Regions from separate parts of the Streptomyces sp. NPDC006458 genome, predicted to be linked through region 3. Evidence: riboswitches for the same ligand, from Rfam matches in the RefSeq annotation. Region 3 holds a riboswitch; each other region holds the start of a gene.

Region 1 (2,260 bases), on a different contig from region 3:
TCGACGGACGAGGGGACCACCCGCAAGACGCTGTGGCGGCTGTTCGACGGGACGCTCGTCGAGTCCGTGCTGATGCGCTACCCGGACCGGGTGACCATGTGCATCAGCTCGCAGGCGGGGTGCGGGATGAACTGTCCGTTCTGTGCCACCGGACAGGCCGGACTGGACCGGAATCTCTCCACCGCCGAGATCGTCCACCAGATCGTGGACGGGATGCGCGCCCTGCGGGACGGGGACGTTCCCGGTGGGCCCGCGCGGCTGTCCAACATCGTCTTCATGGGAATGGGCGAGCCCCTCGCCAACTACAAGCGCGTCATCGGGGCGATCCGGGCGCTGACCGACCCGGCCCCTGACGGGCTCGGGCTCTCGCAGCGCGGTATCACCGTGTCGACCGTCGGGCTCGTGCCCGCGATCCACCGGTTCGCCGACGAGGGCTTCAAGTGCCGGCTCGCGATCTCCCTGCACGCCCCCGACGACGAACTGCGCGACACGCTCGTCCCCGTGAACACGCGGTGGAAGGTGCGCGAGGTGCTCGACGCCGGCTTCGAGTACACGGAGAAGTCCGGGCGCCGGCTGTCCATCGAGTACGCCCTGATCCGGGACATCAACGACCAGGCCTGGCGTGGTGACCGCCTCGGCCGGCTGCTCAAGGGCAAGCCCGTGCACGTCAACCTGATCCCGCTGAACCCGACGCCGGGATCGAAGTGGACCGCCTCGCGGCCCGAGGACGAGAAGGCGTTCGTGGAGGCCATCGCCGCGCACGGGGTGCCGGTCACTGTCCGGGACACCCGTGGTCAGGAGATCGACGGGGCCTGTGGTCAGCTGGCGGCCACCGAGCGATAATCTGGCTGCGTCCGACAACGGAAGTCACATCTTCATATTCCGACAGGGGAGCGCCACAGCGCTGAGAGTGCGGCAATCGGGCCGCAGACCCTCTGAACCTCGCCCAGGTCATTCTGGGTAGGAAGTTCGGTCATCACTCAAGCTGTTGCGCCCTGCCCGGGCACCCCGCAGGGGGTCCCGGGCGGGGCCGCGTCTCTTCCTGGTCCATCCCAGGAGGAATCCAGTGCACACCAAGACGTTCGTCGCCGCGGCCGTCGGCCTCGGCCTGATCACGCTGTCCGCGTGCGGATCGTCCGACGCCGGCTCCGGCTCCGACGGCCAGGGCTCCAAGACGGTCACCCTGGTCAGCCACAGCTCGTGGGCCGTCTCCAAGGACGTCATCGCCGCCTTCGAGAAGGAGTCCGGCTACAAGGTCAAGGTCCTTGAGGACGGCGACGCGGGCCAGGCCGTCAACAAGGCCATCCTGACCAAGGACAACCCGCAGGGCGACGTGTTCTTCGGCGTCGACAACACCCTCCTGTCGCGCGCGCTCGACAACGGCCTCTTCCAGTCCTACGAGGCCCAGGGCCTCGACCAGGTCGGAGCGGACTACCAGCTCGACAAGGACGAGCACCGGGTCACGCCCGTCGACTACGGCGACATCTGCGTCAACTACGACAAGCAGTACTTCGCCGATCACAAGCTGGCCCCGCCGGCCTCGCTGGACGACCTGGTCAAGCCGGCGTACAAGAACCTCCTCGTCACCGAGAACGCCTCCACCTCCTCGCCCGGCCTCGGCTTCCTGCTCGGCACGGCCGCGCGCTACGGCGATGGGGGAGGCTGGCAGGACTACTGGACGAAGCTGAAGGCCAACGGCGTCAAGGTGGTCGACGGCTGGGAGCAGGCCTACAACGAGGAGTTCTCCGGCTCGGCCGGCGGCAAGGCCGCGAAGGCCGAGCGGCCGCTCGTCGTCTCCTACGCCTCCTCGCCGCCCGCCGAGGTGATCTACGCCGACCCGAAGCCGAAGACCGCGCCCACCGGCGTCGCCGAGGGGACCTGCTTCCGGCAGATCGAGTTCGCGGGCCTGCTGAGCAACGCGAAGAACGCCGAGGGCGGCAAGAAGCTGATCGACTTCCTGATCTCGGAGAAGTTCCAGGCGGACATGCCGCTGAACATGTTCGTCTACCCGGTGAACAAGAACGCTCAGGTGCCCGCCGAGTTCACCGAGTACGGCCCGGCCGCGAAGGACCCCGAGACCATGGACCCGGCCAAGATCGCCGAGAACCGTGACGACTGGGTCAAGTCATGGACCTCGCTCGTAGTGAAGTAGGCCGCGTGAGGAACGCGGCGCGGCTCGGGCTCATGGCCCTGCCCGTCGCGTTCTTCGGGCTGTTCTTCGCCTACCCCGTCGTCGCGATCGTCGAGCGCGGACTGAGGG
Region 2 (2,260 bases), on a different contig from region 3:
CCCGGCGCGGGTCTCCGTCAGCGGCAGCTCGGTGATGCCGGGGACCAGCTCATGGGCGTCGCGCAGCAGCTCGTACACGCCGCCCGCGGTGACCGTGGTGTCCCAGCCCAGCTCCTCGCTGGTGGCCCCGACGACCAGTTCGCCGTTCTCGCGCGGGACGAGGTAGACATGGCTGCCGCGCACCACCGCGCGGACGGTCCGGTTGAGGAAGGGCGCGTACCGCTTCGGCACGGTCAGCCGCAGCACCTGCCCCTTCACCGGCCGCACCGGCGGCAGCAGGTCGTCCGGCACCCCCGCCAGCTGCCCGCTGCGACTGCCCGCCGCGAGCACGACCTGTCCGGCGCCCAGCAGGACGCCCTCGTCCGTGAGGACGCCGGTCGCGCGTCCGCGCTCCACGACGAGCCGTTCGGCCCACTCCCGGTGGAAGCGCACCCCGGCCCGTTCGCAGGCCGCCACCAGCGCAGCGGCCAGTCGCCGCGGGTCGATCTGGTGGTCGCCGTCCACCCGCAGCCCGCCGCGCACCCCCGGCGCCAGCATCGGCTCCAGGCGCCGGCACTCCCGCCCCGACAGCCACTGCGAGTCCAGCCCCGACTGCTGCTGCAGGGCGTGCAGTTCCCGCAGATGAGCCCGGTCGTCGGCGTCCAGCGCGACGGCCAGCGTGCCGCACTGCCGGTAGCCGAGGTCGTGCCCGGTGAGGTCGGTGAGCTCGGCGGCGAAGTCCGGGTAGCGGCGCGCCGAGGCGAGGTTCAGGCCGAGCAGGGTCTGCTCGCCGTAGTGCAGTTCGGTGACGGCGGCCAGCATCCCGGCCGCCACCTGCGCGGCTCCGCCGCCCGGTTCGCGGTCCACGACGACCGTGCCGAAACCCCGTTGCGCGGCCCGCCAGGCCGTGACCAGACCGATGATGCCGCCCCCGACCACGAGGACGTCTGACGTACGCGACATGGGCGTCCAGCCCCTCCCTTCGCCGGCATGACCCGGATCAGGTTCGTACGGTCGGAGGCCGCCCGCCTCCCTCTCAGCCCGGTGCGCCGGGCTCCCGCGAGTGCTTTACGTTGGCCCCACCCTAGCTGTTGGTCCGGCGCATCTGTAAGGGAGCCCTTCGCCCATGGCACGCCCGCCCGTCCCCCACCCCAACCCTCGGACGAGGGACTCCGCCCCGCCCTGTCGATCGCTCGACGGTCTGGTCCTCTACCCGGTGGCCGACCAGGCACCGGGACAGGTCGGGACCCGCACCCGGTTCGCGTACCACGAGGAGAACGGCGAGATCTGGGCCGACTACGCCGGGGGCGATGTCGTACGCGGGCATCTCGTGGGTACCCGGGAGGGGGACCGGCTCGACTTCCGGTACGTCCAGCTCAAGCGCGACGGCGCCACCTCTTCGGGGCACTGCGTGTCGCTGGTCGTGGAGCTGCCCGACGGGCGGATACGGCTGGAGGAGAGCTGGGAGTGGGAGTCGCAGTCGGGCAGCGGGACGAGTGTTGTGGAGCAGGTCACGGAACACGCCCCCTGACTGACGGTTTGTCAGTTGTCTATGGTGATCAGGTGAGCGAGCAGACGCAGGAACGAGGAGTGTCCCCGGTGCGGCGGGTCGTCGTCGTGGGCGCGGGCATGGCAGGCGTGCAGACCGCGGTCGCGCTGCGTGAGCAGGGCTTCCCGGGCGCGGTCGTGCTGATCGGCGCCGAGCCCCACCAGCCCTACGACCGTCCGCCGCTGTCCAAGGCCGTGCTGCTCGGCACCGCCGAGGGCTCCGCGTTCGACGTCGACTTCGAGGCCCTCGACATCGAGCTGCACCTTGGCCGCGAGGTCCTCGGTGTGCGTCCGGGCGACCACGAGCTGGACACCGCCGAGGGGCCGGTCCCGTACGACGTCCTGGTACTGGCGACCGGCGCCGAACCGATCCGGCTGCCCGGCACGGAGGGTGTCCGGGGCGTGCATCTGCTGCGCACCCTGGACGACGCCGAGCGGCTGCGGCCCGTGCTGGCCGACCAGCACGACATCGTGGTCGTCGGCGCGGGCTGGATCGGCGCCGAGTTCGCCACCGCCGCGCGCGAGGCGGGCTGCGCGGTGACCGTCGTGGAGGCCGCCGACCGGCCGCTGGCCGGTGCCCTGCCCGCGGAGGTCGCCGCCCCGATGACCTCCTGGTACGCCGACAGCGGCGCCGAACTGCGCACCCACGCGCGCGTGCGGCACGTCGAGCCCGGCGAGGTCGTCCTCGACGACGGCACCCGGCTGGCCGCCGGAGCGGTCGTCGTCGGCATCG
Region 3 (2,260 bases):
CAGACCGGTGTTGTCGTCCGTGTTGCCGGTCAGCGCCGCCCAGTCGATGAACCACGATCCGAGCACGCCGATCAGCAGCAGCGAGATCAGCGTGCCGAGAACGGCCACCGATGTCCGCGCGGACAGGCCATGGCACAGGTACAGCGCGATCAGCATGATGGCGCTCGATCCGACGACCGCGACGAGCAGCGGGTTCGAGCCCTGGAGGATCGCGGGCAGGATGAAGAAGTTGAGCACCATGAAGCTCATGGCCAGCGCCACCAGCGCCATTACACCGCGCATCCGGCCCACGAGCACGACCGCGACCGCGAAGATGCCGGCGAGCACGGTGAGGGGCAGCCGCCGGTTCACGTCGGCGACCGAGTACTGGAGGTCCTCCGGTGCGGAGGGCTCGTAGGCGACCACGACCTCCTGGCCCTCGTGCAACTGCCGCGACTGGTCGGGCTGGACGATCTCGGTGAACGTGCGCCCGCTGTTCTCACCGGTGTCGACCCGGATCGTCGCCGTCTTGCAGTCGCCGTTCGCCTGCTGCACCGCCGAGGAGCCCTCGGCCGTGGAGGTGTCGCCGGTCGGTGGGACGCCGGAGACGCCGGCCGCCTTGCAGTCCACCGGTTCGACCTTGGTGACCGTCGCCTGCTCCGTCTGCCGGTCGAAGCCGACGCCGGTGCGTTCGTGGTCGGGCGCGCCACCGGGCCACAGCACGGCCAGGCCCACCACGACCGCCGCCGCGAACGGGACCAGGATCGCGGCGATCACCTTCCGCAGATGCTGGGAGACGGGAGCGGCCGGTCCATGGCTGTGACTGTGACCATGGGAGTTCCCGTGTCCGTGCCCGCGCCCGTGGGAGTTCCCGTGTCCGTGCGGGTCGCTGTGTTCGTGGGAGTCCCCGTGCCCGGGGCGATCCCCGTGCCCCGGGGGGTTCCCGTGTCCATCCCCTGGACCCGTCCCCTGTCCTCCACCGGAACCAGGGCCATGGCCCTCAACGGGCCCGTGACGGCGGGGTTCGGGCGGCGGAAACGGAGGCTGCTGCGGTGTGGTCACCGCCCGATCATCGCAAGAACGGCAGGGGCCCCCTGTTCACCGCGCCCGAAGTGACGCTAGCGTGGGGACACCTTTGTACACGCGGGAGCTCGGAGCACCGGGCTGAGAGGGCGCTGACCTCCGTCTTCGCGATGTTTCACGTGGAACACATGGCGTTCCACACGAAACACCGGCAGACGGTGACCGCTGCGTCGACCGCCGAACCTGTTACCGGGTAATGCCGGCGTAGGGAGTAGGTCTCATGACCACCAAGGACGTACGCACGCCTGCCTCCGCGCAGATCTCCGCCGTCTCCGACGGCGCAGACAGCGGCGAGGCCGGGAAGTCCATCGGCTGGCACAAGGCGTATGTCGAGGGCTCGCGCTCCGACATGCGGGTGCCGGTCCGTCAGGTGCACCTCACCAATGGCCAGGCAGTCACGCTCTACGACACCTCCGGCCCGTACACCGATCCATCCGTGGATACGGACGTCCGCAAGGGCCTTCAGCCGCTGCGGGAGAACTGGATCGTCGCGCGAGGCGACACCGAGGAGTACGAGGGCCGCCCGGTCCGCCCCGAGGACGACGGCCTGCGGCACACCTCGCCGCGGGGCGGGCTGCGCAATCTGGACGCGGTCTTCCCGGGCCGTCCCCGGCTGCCGCGCCGCGGACGGGACGGCCAGGCCGTCACCCAGCTCGCGTATGCCCGCCGGGGCGAGATCACGCCGGAGATGGAGTACGTGGCCATCAGGGAGAACGTTTCTCCCGAGGTGGTGCGCGAGGAGATCGCGGCAGGGCGGGCGGTGCTGCCGGCCAACATCAACCACCCGGAGATCGAGCCGATGATCATCGGCAAGCGGTTCCTGGTGAAGGTCAACGCCAACATCGGCAACTCCGCGGTGACGTCCTCCATCGAGGAGGAGGTCGAGAAGATGACCTGGGCGACCCGCTGGGGCGCCGACACGGTCATGGACCTGTCCACCGGCCGCAACATCCACACCACCCGCGAGTGGGTGCTGCGCAACTCCCCCGTCCCCATCGGCACGGTTCCGCTCTACCAGGCCCTGGAGAAGGTCGACGGCAGGGCCGAGGAACTGACCTGGGAGATCTACAAGGACACGGTCATCGAGCAGGCCGAGCAGGGTGTGGACTACATGACGGTCCACGCGGGCGTCCGTCTGCCGTACGTGCCGCTGACCGCCAACCGCAAGACGGGCATCGTCTCGCGCGGCGGCTCGATC

Evidence for each region. A riboswitch is a leader RNA that binds a small molecule or an ion and turns the genes downstream of it on or off. The one in region 3 is predicted to bind thiamine pyrophosphate.
Region 1: another riboswitch for thiamine pyrophosphate. It lies ahead of ABZZ79_RS26030 (thiamine ABC transporter substrate-binding protein); the one in region 3 lies ahead of thiC (phosphomethylpyrimidine synthase ThiC).
Region 2: another riboswitch for thiamine pyrophosphate. It lies ahead of thiO (glycine oxidase ThiO); the one in region 3 lies ahead of thiC (phosphomethylpyrimidine synthase ThiC).

What each region holds. Positions count from the first base shown of each region.
Region 1 covers NZ_JBEXPR010000020.1:83,286-85,545, forward strand. Annotated here, with positions in the region: gene rlmN (23S rRNA (adenine(2503)-C(2))-methyltransferase RlmN) at 1-843, shown strand, start outside; TPP riboswitch at 878-985, shown strand; gene ABZZ79_RS26030 (thiamine ABC transporter substrate-binding protein) at 1,067-2,152, shown strand; gene ABZZ79_RS26035 (iron ABC transporter permease) at 2,128-2,260, shown strand, end outside.
Region 2 covers NZ_JBEXPR010000008.1:9,443-11,702, reverse strand. Annotated here, with positions in the region: gene thiO (glycine oxidase ThiO) at 1-942, opposite strand, end outside; TPP riboswitch at 940-1,050, opposite strand; gene ABZZ79_RS12760 (hypothetical protein) at 1,106-1,510, shown strand; gene ABZZ79_RS12755 (FAD-dependent oxidoreductase) at 1,543-2,260, shown strand, end outside.
Region 3 covers NZ_JBEXPR010000009.1:61,423-63,682, reverse strand. Annotated here, with positions in the region: gene ABZZ79_RS14260 (YibE/F family protein) at 1-1,041, opposite strand, end outside; TPP riboswitch at 1,113-1,290, shown strand; gene thiC (phosphomethylpyrimidine synthase ThiC) at 1,283-2,260, shown strand, end outside.